DNA from 3 places in the Bacillus sp. FSL R7-0646 genome. Region 1 is predicted to be linked to each of the others. Evidence: predicted binding sites of a transcription regulator. Region 1 holds the regulator's gene; each other region holds the start of a gene.

Region 1 (5,630 bases):
CGAAGCCTCTCAACACGGCTGCAATCTCCGCAAACGTCAGCTTGTTCTCCCTGAGCCTGACGATTTCTGAAAGAGGCGCTTCGATTCGCTCTCTCCCGCCGCCTTCATTGCGGTGTTTTAGGTTCCTCTCCGGGCGGTAGCCGTTTTCGACCGCCTTCTTCATTCCCCGCTTAATTTTCAGGTTATGTATTTTCCGCTGGTATTCCTCGACAATGCCGACAATCTCCAAAACCATCGAGTCCGCTTCGGAAAGCTCGAGCTTTCCGCGGTGAGCCAGCGTGTAGATTTGAACGCCTTCTTTATATAAACAGTGAAGAAGGGCAATTTTGGCATTCCCTCTTCCAAGCCGCGTATCATCCTGTATTAAAACCGCGTCGATGTCTGATGTTTTGATTTCCTCGAGCAGATCGAAGACGCCGTCGCGGTCCATTTCATATCCGCTCGCCTGTTCGGAAATGACGCTCACGACGTTCATCCCGTGTTCGGCGGCAAGCGACTTAAGCTCTTCCTCCTGCCGCTTTAATGAGGTTTCCTGCTGCTCCTTCGCAGTGCTTACCCTGGTGTAAATAATCGCATTCATGGAAATCCCCTCAATCTCTTATTCTACAACTGCAAGCTGATATTGATCGGAGTGCTGTTTGGCTACCGGCAGGATCAAGACATCTCCCGGTTTAATGACAGAGGTCGGCAGATTGTTTTTATCGGCGACCCATTCGATGAATTTGTGTTTGTCAGCGGTTTTTCCGCCTTTGATCCGGTCGGCCAGCTCCCACAATGTATCGCCTTCTTGCACTTCTATTTTAACATATTGCTTTCTTTCTTCGATCTTACCGGCAAAAGACACAAACAGAATACAGCAGCTGATCATAGCAGTAAACAGACTGACAAAAATCAATGATTCTTTTTTCATATCCATCACCCCAGAATGTTTGTTCGGTTTTTGTGACTTCAGTATACATACGAACAAATGTTTCTGTCAATCGTTTTTTTCGAACCTATGTTTGTACTCAGAGGAAAAACATGCTATAATCTAGCTAAAATCGACGTTTTGAGGTGCAAAAAATGACGAAGCTATCAAAAAGACAACTTGATATTTTGCGTTTCATTAAAGAAGAAGTGAAGCGCAAAGGCTATCCGCCTTCCGTCAGGGAGATCGGAGAAGCGGTCGGCCTGGCGTCAAGTTCAACGGTACACGGCCACTTGGCAAGGCTTGAAACGAAGGGATTGATCAGAAGGGATCCGACGAAGCCGAGAGCGATCGAAATTCTCGATACAGAGGAGGAAATTCATATTCCGAAAAACCAGGTTGTCAATGTCCCGGTCATCGGAAAGGTGACCGCCGGTACACCGATTACCGCAGTCGAAAACATCGAGGAATACTTTCCGCTTCCCGAACGCCTGGCGCCGCCGGATGAGCACGTCTTCATGCTGGAGATCATGGGAGAAAGCATGATCGATGCCGGAATTCTTGATCAAGATTATGTGATTGTCAAGCAGCAGAACACCGCAAACAACGGGGATATCGTCGTTGCGATGACCGAAGACGACGAAGCGACTGTTAAGCGGTTTTTCAAGGAGGAAACCCATATCCGCCTTCAGCCGGAAAACCCGACGATGGAGCCGATCATCCTTCAGAATGTGACGATTCTCGGAAAAGTCATCGGCGTTTTCCGCACTGTTCATTAAAACACGGACTCATCAGCAAAACCGCCGGTCGGCGGTTTTTTTGCACGAAAAAACAGGCTCACATCCATTCGGCAATGAAGGATGCGAACCTGAAACAGAGGGAATGATAATATGCTTACATTACCATTATCCCCCACAACGATTTTCCTGTCAACAAAAATGTTTCCCAAAGGAAAGATATTTGTTTTTCGCCTTTTATTGAACGATAAACAAAATTCTCGTCCCGTCGGCGAAACCGCTCAGCCTGTTCCCGACCCAGGAGCCGGCTCCGCGGTTATCCGATGAGCTGACATATCTGACAGACGCTCCTTTGCCCCCTTCTTCACACATGGCCATCGGCCATTCGTCACGGTCAAAGCCCGGCTTAGTCGGAATCCCCTTCAGTGATTCCTGGCGGCGCTTATCCGCTCCCGATCTTTCAATCGTGCAGACATCTGAATGCCCCGCTTTGATTGCGTCGCTGATATGAGCGCCGGTTTCGGGATAGCGTGATGCCGGAAAATACAATATGTCGTCATACCTTGCAGCACCTTCGGCATGCTGAGGAGAATATGCGGCGCCTCCCGAAAGCCCAAGCAGTACCAATGCGGAAAACAGCAGATGAACCGCCCATTTTTTGATCATGACAAAAACAACCTCCTCTTGTATATGCTGGTGTTACTAACAGATTAAGAGAGAATTGTTTTTGCTTTTCGGGTTCTTTGTGAAAAAGACGTTTAGATTGTGTAAATGAACGTTTATTCTTCTATGACGTTATTTTTTAAGATGCTGCACGTCATCGCTTTTGCATCAGAACATGAACCGTTGATATCGTTGGTAAAAACATAACTTCAGCCGCGTGTTTTAATGAATTCCCGCAAACAGCTCCATATCGACAGCCCTTGTGCCTGTCTTGCCGTATTATATGTCTGTATCTTCTTGAATCATCCTCCAAGGCCGTTTTTCATCACTGTACAAAAAAACAGGCGGGAAATCCGCCTGTTCATACGGCAACTTCAAATGTCAGCTTGTCGCCGTGCTTATAGTCGATTAATTTAAAATCATCGATTGTAAAGTCATAAAAATTTTTGATATCCGGGTTGATCCATAGCTTTGGCGCTTCATACTGCTCGCGTTTCATCTGAATGTTTAAATTGTCGATGTGACGGGTATAGATGTGGCAGTCACCGATGTTGAAGATGTATTCGCCCAGCTCATAACCGAGGACTTGCGCGATCATGCGCTGCAAGACATTATATTGAAACACATTGAACGGGTTGCCAAGCGCCATGTCGTTGCTTCTCGCTCTTACTTCTAAAGAGAGCTTTCCTTCTTTCACATACCATTGCGTCTCATAGACGCAGGGCGTCAAAGCCATGCCATCCAAATCATCGGGATTCCACAGCATGGTCAAATGCCTGCGTGAAGAAGGGTTATGCTTTAACTGATGAAGCAAATAATCCACTTGATCGACTTTCTGGCCGTTAACCGTTCTGTTTTTCTTCCCTAATTGATAGCCGTACGCTGCTCCGATTGTGCCGTCTTCAAGACGCCATTGATCCCAAATATGAACCCCCATATCATTCAGAACTTGAACATCATTGGATTTCAGCTGCCAAATCCAAAGCAGCTCTTTAATGGCCGTTTTCCACGCCACCTTCTTCGTCGTCAAAATCGGCACTTCTGAATTGTCAAACCGCATTTTTTCGCTCATGATGCTCAGCGTATGAGCCGGCGTTCCGTCTGAATCCCACTTCGTCCGAACCTGATATTCTTCATCGGAGATCCCTGATTCAATAATTTTTTGTATGATTGCATTGTATTGCTGGTCATAATGGCTCATCTTATCCTCTCCTCTTTCCACATGATATGTATAAAATGAGTTTTTTTCAAGGTTTAAGATCACGCGCGGGTTTGATAAATCTCCAATGCTTTCTTGAGAACATTTTTATCGTATCCTGAGATATCGTGGATTTTTTCAGTCCATCCTTCGATTGTGTCCGGCTTCGCTTCTCTGTATAATCCTTTGCTCGTACTAAGATATATGTCCCAGCCGCTGAATTCCCAATGGGCGATTTCATGCTGAAACGGAATTCTGCATTCCAGTAAAGGCGCAGGCTTCAATGCCGCCTGCGAGTATTCAGCCGCCTTTAAAAAAACGGACATGTCAACAGGGTCTGTATTGTAGACTTGAGTCGACACCTTTCCGTTCGGCCGATGGTAAAGGACCTCAACTCCGCCGGCTGTCGGCATGACTTGAACTTGTGCGGCAGGGAAAAAACCGCCCAGCTTTTCATTGGTATAATCTTCAGATTCGCAATCGATCAGAATCGGATGCAGCCATTGGTCTCCCAGATCACACAAAAAGCGCCGGCCTCTTTCATCAAGGGCGATGACTGCGGCATGCGCGCGTTCCGTTTTGAACGAACGGCCGATTGGAAAAGCTTCCACTCCGTCTTTTGTGAACTCATCCAGCAGCCAAATCGAAAGGTCAAAACAATTGCCGGCAATCCCGTACTCTTGATAGTGCTCCTTCATCATCGATACTTCCCGCTGTCTCCCATCTCCTGCCTGATGATAAAACCATGCTTTTGTCAGCGTTTCCATCGGAAAAGAGTCAAATTTTCTCCACGTACGGAGAATGGCTTCCGGAGCAAACAACATCTTACCCCCTGTCTCAGAAACGATTGTTAACACCATTATATACGTGCGCCCGAGACGAAAAAAATCCCTTGGCAAGGGATTTTTTTCGTTTTATTTTCCTTTCTCATCGGTTGGAATCTGGATCAGGGAATTCGATCCGGTCGCTTTAGGCATTTTTCCGTCCCATTTTTGGATCCATTGATACTTGATCATTTCATCCGACATCGACTTTTTAATAATTTCGTTGTACTCGGCAATACCTTGGGCTTCGATCTTTTTCTTTTTCGCTTCCGCTTCGGCGATCTTCAGCTCCGTCTGTGTTCTTTCCAGTTCCTGCGAAGACTTCACGCGCGCGTCAATCGCTTCCTGAGTCGCTTTATCAGGCTTCGGCACGCCGAGTGTTAAATCGTCAATGACAAAGCCGAGCCCCTTCATATCATCTGCAAATGTTTTTTGAATTTCTGCAGCGGCATCAGATGATTTTTGTCCGTATGTATCAATGACGGAATATTTGGAAATCGACTTTCTCGCAGCGTCCCACAGCCTTGTTTTCAAGTAGCTGTTTTCGATTGATTCAATATCGACCGCTCCGAATTTATTAAACAATTCTACGACTTTATCAGGCTGAACGACATAGTTGTAGGCAATGTCCATTGAGATGTTTTTGCCGTCGGAAGTAGCCACTTGAATATCCTGATTGTTTACAGTCTGCATCCGTACCGGATATCTTGTGACTTTGTCAAACAGCCCGACTAAATGCCAGCCTTGATCCAGCGTTTCCGATTTTACCCCGCCATTCGGGGAATAAACGACGCCGACATATCCGTTCGGGATTTTCTCGATGAACAGGGAGGCCGTGAATCCTCCAATAATTAAAGCGGCAGCGACAATGATTCCGCCGAGCAGCGTTTTGTTTTTATTTTTCTTTGGTTGTTTTTCATTCATCTTTGTCGTCCTCCAGCGTTTTCTTTATTTTGGTCGCCCCGCTTCCGACTTTTTTAAAAAGCGGGCTCAACATAAGCCATACGCCAAACCCTATAATGAGCAGCAATATGATCGAACCAATCATGACTTTCACTTTTGTTTCACCCCTTTTGCATTTGTTGATTGATCGTATGACTAAATAAAATCATTTCACTTATGTTTACGTTCATATGAACTTAAAGTTTCATTTTTTTAAAATTTAATAGAAAAAAATTTTATCATTGTGAAATCATCAACTTAAAAGACGGATTCCTCCTGCACGGGCATCGTTATAGGATATGTTGGATATCTTATTCCTTATGCCGCGCAATTATGGCGTGTTCGCAGTCAAATGAAGA
Region 2 (5,630 bases), 480 kb from region 1:
GCTGCGAGAGAGGCAGGCCAAAGACCGAAATCATTAAAACACCCCGGCTAAGCTTTAGCCGGGGTGTTTACGTTTATTCTTTCGTTAATTGTGCGACGAAATGGTTCAGATGATCCAGCGTCATCAAATTTTGATTGCATTTTTCACTGTCACAGCAAATGTAATTGCCTCTGTCCGTATAGGTTTCTTTCCCGCTTTTCACGCGGGCCATGAACAGTCCGATCTCTTCGGTCCTGTTGCATATCGAGCAGATTCCTTTTTTATTGCTGGATTTGATGGTGCCGTGGATTCCGGTCAGCTTTCCGCCGACGTCCACAATCATGTATTTCCTGCCTGATCCTGCATCGTTCCATCCCAGGTAGGAATATCCGCTGAAATCCATCTGCTCAAATTCGGGCGTCTTTAGTTTTTTCACTTTAGAGAACAGCTTTTTAGCAGTCTTTACCGTTACATTCTGAAATGGAATCACATGAAGTTTTAATTCAGCTAAAAAGCGCACCGCTTCACCGCTGTCTTCCACTTCTGCCAGCTTCTCCAGCAAAGACTTTTGATCGCTGCTGAGATCAAGAAACAGGTTGAACACTTGATCCAGCGCATTGCACTTCAAAGCGTCAAGGACGTTTTCGTCATTGATGTTCGCATGTCCCTGGACGAGGCTGTCCGTTTGAAACTTAATAAAATTATATTGGTCATTTCTGATAAAAGGTGTCTTCATTTCTGCCAGCTCCTTATTTATAGATCTATATTTTAAAATAAGGTGCAAAGCCGGATGATCAGAAATGATACCTTGCTCTGTCAGGCGATTTGTTTATAACCCCGCCTCATGCAAAGTATCGCCTTTCAAGATAACAGGCTTTGCATGAGACGCTGCAGTCGGCAAATGAATGTCATTTACCATTTTATCCACCTCCGAATACTGATTCCATTATAAACGACAATCGTATTCAATCTCAATGATATCCTCTATCTTTAAAATGCAAATTTCATCCGCCCGGCTTACGATCCGCAGCTCCCTTTTCAGAGCGTCAGCATAGTGAATCCGGCCGGCGAGCGTTTTCACTTCCCCCTGCCGGTAATAAGCAAATTGCAAAAACCTGTTTTCTGCCATCGCTTCACAAATGATTTCATTGAATTCTTCATATTTTTGTTCATCCAGGATCGGTTTTTTGATTTTTTGAAAGCTTTCATGATATTCCCTGAGCAATTCCACGTGCTCAGGCAGCATCATGGAAACCCATTTGATACTGCCTCTGTCGCGAAGCATAAATGATTCTCCTTTCTATGCCTGATGGCCTCCGACCAATTTTGACCGCAGACGGGCCGTCCCGGCGTTTGTGTAGGAAACGGCCCGCAAAAGCGCTGTTGAGCCGTACCGTTCTCTGATGCCGTCCATCACATACCCGAGCTGCCGCTTCTTTTCCTGATCGGGGCGAAAAAGATCAAGCTGCATATTGGTGTCATCTTGAATATTGGACAAAGAGACGGAAATTTTCCGAACCGTTTTGCCGGCATAAAACCGCTCGAACAGTGCCAGACATGTATGGTAAAGATCAAGCGTGACATTTGAAGGGCTTTCCATTGTTTTTGAACGGTAAAATCCGCCGCCAAGCTCATCGCGGCTGTATTCGATGCCGAGACTGACGGTCCGGCCCGCCTGGCGGTGGGCGCGCGCCCTTTTGGCCACTTCCTCACACATTTCAAGAATGACATGCTTGACTTCCTCCGGATTCGGATAATCGCGAAGCAGAATCTGGCTTTTTCCATAGCTGACCTGCCCCTCCATGAGCGGCGCTCCAATCGCTGAAAGATCGATGCCCCAAGCGTGATAATAGAGCTGGTTTCCCATCACCCCGAATGTTTTCTCAAGCCGACTGAGATCATAGTGCGCCAGCTGGCCGACTGTAAAAATCCCCATCCGGTTTAACGTCTTTTCCAGCCTGGAGCCGATTCCCCACATGCGGCGCAGCGGAGACAGCGGCCACAGCTTCGTTTTCACGTCTTCGTAGCCCCAAACGGCCACCCCGCCTGCTGATTTTTTCGCTTCAAGGTCAAGGCACAGCTTTGCCATCAGCAGATTCGGTCCGATTCCGACAGCACAGGGAAGGCCAAACTCCCTTTCCATATCATCTTGAATTTTCATCGCAATCGTTCGGGCGTCTCCCCACATGCTTTCAACACCGTCCACCTGAATAAAGCTTTCATCCACGCTGTACGTATGAATGGCATCAGGCGGCACATAGCGGCAGAACAGCCGGGTGAGCTCTGTAGAAACACGGACAAACAGCCCCATCTTCGGATTGACCAGCTTGATGCGCGGATCATCCGGCAGCTGATAAAGCCTTGTTCCCGTTTGAACGCCGAACTCTCTTTTCAGAGCCGGAGAAGCAGCGAGAACGATGCTTCCCTGCCGCTCCGTGTTTCCGACAACCGCCAAGAAGCAAGTCATCGGGTCAAGTCCGAGCAGGACTGCGGCGCAGCTTGCATAAAAGCTCCGCATATCAACGCACAAAACCGAACGCGACGGATATTGACTGTAATCCATACTCTCCCTCCAGAAGAACTGATGTTCGCACAATTAGTGTATGAATACTATACTCCGAATATACGTTCGATTTCCAGGCGTAATTTTATCCAAAGAAAATCCTGGCGGAAAGCAATAAAAAACACCTTCTTTGGAAAGAAGGTGACATGGTTGACCATTCCAGTTCGGAATTTCGCCTTATTCAGTTTGATGATTCAAATTGAATGCTCTCTTGAGAACATCAGTTTTTCTTAGTAAGATAAAAGAAAAAGCGCTCCTAAAGGAGAAGACAAATGGATGAGAAACTGATTGAAAAAATGCTCGGACAGGCGCTGAAGCAGTACGGACGCAATGTTGCAACCGATCCGCTCAGCCCCGGCGAAAAAGAAATCCTGAAGCTGGCTTTGCAGGAAAGGCGGATCGAGGAGCCGAATGAAGGGCTGCATGCCCATATCGAGGATGTCATCTATGATTATGTCACAAATCAAGGCTTGTTCTCATCATAAAACGATTTTTCTTTGCGGCTTCCTTTGTACAGGAAGCCTTTTATCACCCAGCATTTAGAAATTCCTCTATTCACCGCCATCTGTTTCATGTATGATAAACAAATAAAAACGTAACGGAGAGTTTATCATGAAACAAAAATGGCAGAACATCCACCCGCTCAGCTGGACCATTATTGTCGGAACCATTTTCGGACGCATGGGAACAGCCATGAGCATCCCTTTTTTAGCAATTTATTTGACACAAGTGAAAGGCGCCTCTTCCGGCTTTGCGGGAGCTGTCATTGCAGCGAGCTCTCTGATCGGAATTGCGGCAAGCTTTTATGGCGGGTACTTATCAGACAGGTTCGGCCGGAAAACCATCATGCTCGTCTCGATTTTCGGCTGGACGTTCGTGTTCGCCGGTTTTGCACTCGCCGATCATGTCTGGACATTCTTTATCATGAATGCCTTAAACGGATTATGCCGCGCTTTGTTTGAACCGACTTCAAGAGCGCTGCTTTCAGACGTATCCAAACCCGAAACGCGCCTTTTCGTCTTTAATCTCCGCTATACCGCGATCAACCTCGGCGTCGTCTTCGGCCCGCTTTTAGGCCTGTATCTCGGATCTTCCAAAACGACGCTGCCGTTTTTCATTGCGGCTTTCATTTATTTTATTTATGCGGCGGTGCTGGTCATTCAATTTAAACACCACACCGTACCGGCAGCTGAGCGTAATAAGCGTATAAAAGTGCGGGACGCGCTGGAGGTGACAAAAACAGACCGGGTATTTACGATTACGCTAATCGGTTCGATTCTTTGTTTGTTCGGATATTCCCACTTCACATCGACGCTTGCACAATACATGGCGGCCAGCCCGTTCATTGAAGACGGGACGAAAGTGTTCGGCATGATGCTGACGCTGAATGCCTTGGCCGTTCTTGCCGTACAGTACCCGATCGTACATATCGCCAAACGGTTTTCACCGATTTTATCGCTGATTGCAGGAAATGTGCTGATTAGTGGAAGCCTGTTCAGCCTCTCTTTTTTCCATGATCTATGGTCCATTGTCTTGATCATTATCGTGTTTACGATCGGGGAGGTGCTTCTCTTTTCGATGATGGATTTACTGGTCGACCGGATTGCCCGGCCTGAGCTGAAAGGCACTTACTTTGGGGCTATGGGCTTCACCCAGCTTGGAAGCGTGGTCGGCCCTTGGGCGGGGGGAATGCTGCTGGACACCTTTGGAGCGGAAAAACCGTTTTTCACTTTTGCAATCCTGTCTGCTGCCACCATTTGCGGCGTTCCTTTCCTGGTAGCAGCCTACCGGAAACTCAAAATGGATGAAGCAAAAGTCAATTTAAGTTCGAAAAAAACGATGCAGCATTAATTGAAAACAGGCCGGCTCGAACAAAGGCCGGCCTTCGGCTGCCGCCCGCCTCAAGGGGCAGCAAGTTCAACTTTGATGCGGTCCGGATCTTCGGTATACAAGGCATAATGCCCGTTTCCGCCGGCAAACGGATGTCTGTCTTCATATAAAATGCGGCATCCCCGCTCTCTCAGTTTCATTGTCATTTCGTCGACCTGCTCTTTGGATGCCGCGTAAAAAGCAAGATGGTTTAAGCCGACGCGGCACCTGTGATAACCCGCTTTGATAAACTGCTCTTTCGCCTGCACAAGCACGAGATAGGCGCCGTTTGCTTTCCAGCTGATGCCGCCTTCCCATTGTTGAAAAACCTCATAGCCGAGCTCCCCGAGAAACCAGCCCCAAAAGCGCTTCGACGCTTCCAAATCTGAAACGTACAGTTCAATATGATGGATCATGCAAGCCTCCTCTTCTATACCCGTCTGACCAAAATCTCTTCCACCTTGTGGCCTTCGCCTTTTCTCAAGATTAAATCAGACCGGAATTTTGTAGGCAGAATGTTCTCATACAAATTCGGACGGTTGACGGTCTCCCATATTGACTTTGCCATATGGTCCGCTTCTTCGTCCGCGAGGTCTTTGAATTTATGGAAATAAGAACTCGGATCTTGAAAAGCCGTCTCCCTGAGCATGCGAAAGCGTTCAAGATACCATTTGATAATGAGGTCTTCTTCGGCATCCACATAAATCGAGAAGTCAAAAAAATCGGAAACGAAAACCCGCGGTTTTGTACGGTCGTCTTCGATCGTCGGTGTCTGCAGCACATTAACGCCTTCGATGATCACGATATCCGCTTGTTCTACCGTTTCATAAACCCCTTCCAATCTGTCATACGTTAGATGGGAATAAACGGGTGCGTGGACAATTTCCTTTCCTGATTTTAAATCGTTCAAAAACTCAAGCAGCGCTTTGACATCATAGCTTTCGGGAAACCCTTTCCTCGACATCATCTGCTTTTCTGTCAGAACCGCATTAGGATAAAGAAAACCGTCGGTTGTGATCAGACTGACTTTCAGCCGTTCCTGCAAACGGGAGAGCACAGTCTGAATGATGCGGGCCGTCGTGCTTTTTCCAACCGCGACGCTTCCGGCAATCCCGATGATAAACGGAATCTTGGCCGCGTGAGGATGATTCAAAAAACCGTTTACCCGGGTGTTCCGTTCATATTGAGTTGCCCGGTGTAAATAAAGCAGCCTCGCCAG
Region 3 (5,630 bases), 830 kb from region 1:
GTTACTTATAACGGCAGGCCGATTTATATTCAGCGTGTCGACGAACAAAATGAAACCGCAAGAATCTTTCCGCTCGGCCAGCCGGAGAACGAGCAGGAAGTGCCGCTCGCAAATTTGAAAGAACATTAAAAAGAAACCCCTTCTGAGGAAGGGGTTTTGTTTTGGATTTGCCTGCCACACAGCCATCAAAAAAACACCCGAAAGACCGAGTGTTTAATTTATAATTTTCGCAAGTCCTCTTACTGCCAGCCTCAGCACATAAAACAATGGCTCAAGCAAATCGACGAGATAAAGATAATCCCATTTGTCATCATTACGTTTATTTTTTTTCTTCAACGAATGTTTCTCCTTTCTTGACGGTAATGGGGTTATTTCATATACGAGCATGCTTCCTATAAGTTTCAGATTACGGGTGAAATTTGTTTTTTCTGGAGGCCCATTGTTTTTGAAGCCAGCTTTTTTTATAAAGATAAGCGATCAATTCCATCCACATCTTAGGAAGCCTCTGCGGGAAACGGCTTTTTTTGTAAAGGGTTTGATAGGCTGTTTTTAAGTCATCCCACTGCCTGCATTCTTTCGTCTGCAAAAATCTGGCGACATCGATGACTTTGATTGTTCCAGACGGCGTCAGTATCAGGTTTCGGAGGTGGATATCGGATGGATTCAATCCTTTCCGCCTCGCATCGTTCAATGCGCGGTCGACCTCGCAGATCATGTCATCATCGATCCGAATGCCTTTGTTTAAACACTCATAAAAAGTATATCCTTTAATATACTCCATTAAAATATATGATGGCCCTGTTTCATATATATCAGGATAATAATTCGAATCAGAAAGCTTTTTGTAAATCTCCGCTTCCCTTGCGGCGATGTTCTTAAATTCGGGAAAAAAGACTTTAAGAGCCATTTCCCTGCCGCCCTCTTCAGTCAGCTTAAAAACGTATGCGCTCCTGCCTTTCCCGATCAATTCCAAGTCATCGGGTTTTTGGATAAGCTTGTTGAACTTTTTTTTCGTATCATACTTTACGGCTTCTGCATAGGTATGCGCCTTTTTCACGCTGAGCTCACCTTCTTTTTAAGGGCTGGTCAAACGAAAAACTCTCTATAATGTTGTTTATACATGAGAATGGGCTGTTTTGCACCTTAAATGCTTTTGAGTTCTTCATATTGGTTTGAAAATGTAACATTCGTAAACCGGTTGTCATCTAAAAAGAGATCGCTTGCTTTTTTAGATTAATTTTTAAAAGCGTTGGTCAAACTAAGGATATGATCGTTAAGGCAAAAAAGAAGGTGATATTGATGTACAGCCGAAGCAAGTTCAAAATCGGTTTATTGCTTATTGGAAGTCTGCTGGCCGCGCTCAGCTTTCACCTGGAGGCCTTGGCCGAAAAGCCGGCTAAAGTTCAAATCCAGCTTGAAAAGGTTTATCTGGACGGAGACGTTGGAATTGAGAATAAAGTAGAGGCCGCTCGCACACTGGAAGACTTTAAAGCTGCTTATAAAGGGTGGCAGCTCATCGATCAGAAAAAGGGGTTTATTCTGTTTCGCAAACAGGTGGACGACATTTCTCCCCTCAGCAAAACAAACGGTTATATCGGAGTGACTGAAGATGGCGTGATTTCGACTTTTCACGGTCGCCCGGGCATCTTATCAGAACCCATTCAATCGTTTTTTCAGATTGATATAAAGCGGCTGGAAAGCCGGATGGCGGATGATCTGCGCAAAGGGATACCATACCGCACGAAAAAGGAATTTGAACATGTCATTGAAGCCGTAAAATCATCCGGAAGCCAACATCATGTAGAAGATATGAAGACATGACGCTGTTATGTCTTTTTTCAGCTGCAGACAGAAGCTTTTTTAGCGAACATATGTTAACTTTTTCATTCTAGCTTTGCCTGTTTTGTGTTACAATGAAGAGCAGTCAAAGAGGTGAATGAACGTTGATCGAATTCGTAAAAGGGACGATTGATTATGTATCGCCCCAATATATTGTCATTGAAAACGGCGGGATCGGCTATCAGATCTTCACGCCAAATCCGTTTATTTATAAGAAAAACAGCAAAGAAACAATCTATACATACCATTATGTAAGAGAAGACACGAATGCGCTGTACGGCTTTTCGACAAGGGAAGAAAAAATGCTGTTTACGAAAATGCTGAATGTTACGGGGATCGGCCCAAAAGGAGCGCTTGCGATCCTCGCTTCCGGCGATCCGGGAGCGGTGATTGAAGCGATCGAGAATGAGGACGAAGCATTTCTCGTCAAATTTCCCGGCGTAGGCAAAAAAACGGCAAGGCAGATCATCCTTGACCTGAAAGGGAAGCTTGCGGATGCCGTTCCTGAAATCGCTGCCGATCTGTTTAACCATGAAGAGCGGGAGCAAATTCATGAAGCGGCAACGGCTCTTGAGGAAGCGCTTGAAGCATTGAGGGCGCTCGGCTATTCCGATCGGGAAATTAAAAAAGTCCAGCCTCATTTGAAAAAGGAAGAGGCGCTTTCGACAGATCAATACGTTAAAAAAGCATTGCAAAAATTGTTAAAGTAAGGTGATATCATGGATGAGCGGCTTGTATCAAGTGAACTAGACAACCATGAATCAGCGATTGAGCAAAGTCTGCGTCCGCAAAGACTTGCTCAGTATATCGGCCAGGAAAAAGTGAAAGATAACCTCAAGGTTTTCATCGAAGCTGCGAAAATGCGGGAGGAAACCCTTGACCATGTCTTATTGTACGGGCCGCCGGGATTGGGAAAAACGACGCTCGCCGCGATCATCGCCAACGAAATGGGAGTCAATCTCAGAACGACGTCAGGTCCGGCGATCGAGCGCCCCGGCGATTTGGCGGCGATATTAACGGCTCTGGAGCCAGGTGACGTTTTATTTATAGACGAGATCCACCGCCTGCACCGTTCGATCGAAGAGGTGCTGTATCCTGCGATGGAAGATTTCTGCCTTGATATCGTGATCGGCAAAGGACCGTCGGCACGTTCTGTGAGGCTCGATCTTCCTCCTTTTACCCTCGTCGGCGCGACCACAAGGGTTGGGCTTTTAACCGCGCCTCTCAGGGACAGGTTCGGCGTTCTGTCGAGGCTTGAGTATTACACGCGTGATGAGCTTTCAGAGATCGTGATCAGAACGGCAGAGCTGTTTGAAGTCGACATCGATTCGCTCTCGGCTCTCGAAATCGCGAGACGGTCAAGAGGGACGCCGCGGATTGCCAACAGGCTTTTAAGGAGGGTCAGGGATTTTGCCCAGGTGCTTGGAAACAGCTCCATCACAGAGGAAGTGGCGGTTGATGCGCTTGAACGCCTCCAGGTTGATAAACTCGGGCTTGACCATATCGACCGCAAGCTTTTGATGGGCATGATCGAAAAATTTGGCGGCGGCCCCGTCGGCATCGATACGATTTCGGCTACTATCGGTGAGGAGTCTCACACGATTGAGGATGTGTATGAGCCGTATCTTCTTCAAATCGGTTTTATTCAAAGAACGCCGCGGGGGCGCATCGTAACCCCTGATGTTTACAGCCACTTTAAAATGGAGGTTCCGAACCATGACTGAATTTCCAAAGATTTTAATGGTGCTGGGCGCCGTCATTTTTGGCATCGGTTTATTCATGCAAGTCATCGGCAGGCTTCCCGGCGACATTTTTGTGAAAAAGGGAAACGTGACGTTTTTCTTTCCGGTTGTTACATGCATTGTCATCAGCATCATTCTGTCCGTCGTGTTTTCATTCTTCGGACGAATGAAATGATGCGATATTCAAGTCTATAGATAGAGTAAGGTGAAAAAAGATGAAAGTAGAATTATTCGATTTTGACTTGCCTGAACGCCTCATCGCACAGGTTCCTTTAAAAGAGCGGGATGCGTCCAGGCTGATGGTGCTGGATAAAAAAACAGGGGAGATCACTCACAGCACGTTTAAGCACGTGATTGATTTTCTGAACGCGGGCGATTGCATCGTTCTGAACGATACGAGGGTGCTGCCGGCCCGCTTGTACGGAGTCAAGGAAGAGACGGGAGCAAAGGTTGAAGTTCTTCTGTTAAAACAGGAGGAAGGGGACGTCTGGGAAACGCTTGTCAAGCCCGCAAAGCGGGTCAAGCGCGGAACTGTTCTTTCGTTCGGTGACGGCCGTCTAACGGCGGTCTGCACAGAAGAGCTCGAGCACGGCGGCAGAAAAATTGAATTCCGCTATGAAGGGATTTTTTACGAGGTGCTCGAGTCGCTCGGTGAAATGCCTCTGCCTCCTTATATTAAAGAACAGCTCGATGACAGGGAGCGCTATCAGACGGTTTACTCAAAGAAACAAGGATCGGCGGCTGCGCCGACGGCCGGGCTGCATTTTACGGAAGAGATTCTCGATGCGCTCAGGGAAAAAGGCGTGCATATTGCGTTTATCACCCTTCATGTCGGTCTTGGGACATTCCGGCCTGTCAGTGCGGAAAATGTAGAGGAACACGACATGCATGCCGAGTTTTATGAAATGTCGGAAGAAACGGCAGCATTGTTAAACCGCGTCAGACAGGAAGGCGGAAGGATCATTTCCGTCGGCACGACATCGACGAGAACGCTTGAGACAATCGCTTCCGAGCATGACGGCCGCTTCCGGGAAGCGAGCGGCTGGACATCGATTTTTATCTATCCCGGCTACACATTCCGGGCAATAGACGGGATGATTACCAATTTTCATCTTCCGAAATCGTCCCTCATTATGCTTGTCAGCGCGCTCGCAGGCAGAGAGCATGTGCTTTCCGCCTACCGGACCGCAGTGGAACACGAATACCGCTTCTTCAGCTTTGGAGACGCCATGTTGATCAAATAAAATTCAAAAAGATTGGAGGGCTCATAATTTGTCGCAGCAACCGATACGCTATGAGTTCATAAAAGCATGTAAACAAACAGGAGCAAGGCTGGGGAGAGTGCACACCCCGCACGGCTCTTTTGAAACGCCGGTGTTTATGCCCGTAGGAACGCTCGCCACCGTTAAAACGATGTCGCCGGAAGAGCTGAAAGAAATGGGTGCAGGCATTATTTTAAGCAATACGTACCACCTTTGGCTGAGACCGGGCCATGACATCGTCAAAGAGGCGGGGGGGCTTCATCAGTTTATGAATTGGAACCGCGCCATCTTGACGGATTCAGGCGGCTTTCAGGTGTTTTCCCTGAGCGAGTTCCGCAAAATCGAAGAGGAAGGCGTTCATTTCCGCAATCATTTAAACGGAGACAAGCTGTTTTTATCTCCTGAAAAAGCGATGGAAATCCAAAACGCCCTCGGCTCGGATATTATGATGGCGTTTGACGAATGCCCGCCATACCCGGCAGAGTACGATTATATGAAGAAGTCTGTTGAACGCACGAGCCGCTGGGCGGAAAGGTGCCTGAAAGCTCACAATCGCCCTGACGAGCAGGGGCTTTTCGGAATCGTTCAAGGCGGCGAGTACGAAAATTTGAGAAAACAAAGTGCGAAAGACTTGATTTCATTGGATTTCCCGGGATATGCTATAGGTGGACTATCCGTCGGAGAGCCAAAAGACGTGATGAACCGTGTGCTGGAGTTTACAACTCCGCTGCTTCCAGCGGATAAACCGCGCTACTTAATGGGTGTCGGTTCACCGGACTCACTGATT

Evidence for each region. Region 1 encodes LexA, which represses DNA repair genes until DNA is damaged. Its sites were predicted from a motif close to CGAACATATGTTCG; they were not measured.
Region 2: the regulator LexA is predicted to act here: its motif matches at 2,598-2,611, upstream of MKY62_RS12545 (YqzH family protein).
Region 3: the regulator LexA is predicted to act here: its motif matches at 1,865-1,878, upstream of ruvA (Holliday junction branch migration protein RuvA).

Annotation. Positions count from the first base shown of each region.
Region 1 is NZ_CP150217.1:1,946,711-1,952,340, reverse strand. It holds gene MKY62_RS10040 (recombinase family protein) at 1-580, opposite strand, end outside; gene yneA (cell division suppressor protein YneA) at 599-910, opposite strand; gene lexA (transcriptional repressor LexA) at 1,063-1,686, shown strand; gene MKY62_RS10025 (NucA/NucB deoxyribonuclease domain-containing protein) at 1,882-2,310, opposite strand; gene MKY62_RS10020 (thymidylate synthase) at 2,669-3,508, opposite strand; gene MKY62_RS10015 (hypothetical protein) at 3,568-4,329, opposite strand; gene MKY62_RS10010 (prohibitin family protein) at 4,420-5,253, opposite strand; gene MKY62_RS10005 (hypothetical protein) at 5,246-5,386, opposite strand.
Region 2 is NZ_CP150217.1:2,426,174-2,431,803, forward strand. It holds gene MKY62_RS12525 (MATE family efflux transporter) at 1-51, shown strand, start outside; gene MKY62_RS12530 (elongation factor G-binding protein) at 74-715, opposite strand; gene MKY62_RS12535 (YolD-like family protein) at 926-1,264, opposite strand; gene MKY62_RS12540 (UV-damage repair protein uvrX) at 1,280-2,542, opposite strand; gene MKY62_RS12545 (YqzH family protein) at 2,815-3,027, shown strand; gene MKY62_RS12550 (MFS transporter) at 3,155-4,393, shown strand; gene MKY62_RS12555 (VOC family protein) at 4,444-4,827, opposite strand; gene coaA (type I pantothenate kinase) at 4,842-5,630, opposite strand, start outside.
Region 3 is NZ_CP150217.1:2,779,716-2,785,345, reverse strand. It holds gene MKY62_RS14485 (small acid-soluble spore protein H) at 1-129, shown strand, start outside; gene MKY62_RS14480 (protein kinase family protein) at 407-1,057, opposite strand; gene MKY62_RS14475 (intercompartmental signaling factor BofC) at 1,300-1,821, shown strand; gene ruvA (Holliday junction branch migration protein RuvA) at 1,944-2,549, shown strand; gene ruvB (Holliday junction branch migration DNA helicase RuvB) at 2,559-3,563, shown strand; gene MKY62_RS14460 (DUF2905 domain-containing protein) at 3,556-3,756, shown strand; gene queA (tRNA preQ1(34) S-adenosylmethionine ribosyltransferase-isomerase QueA) at 3,797-4,825, shown strand; gene tgt (tRNA guanosine(34) transglycosylase Tgt) at 4,854-5,630, shown strand, end outside.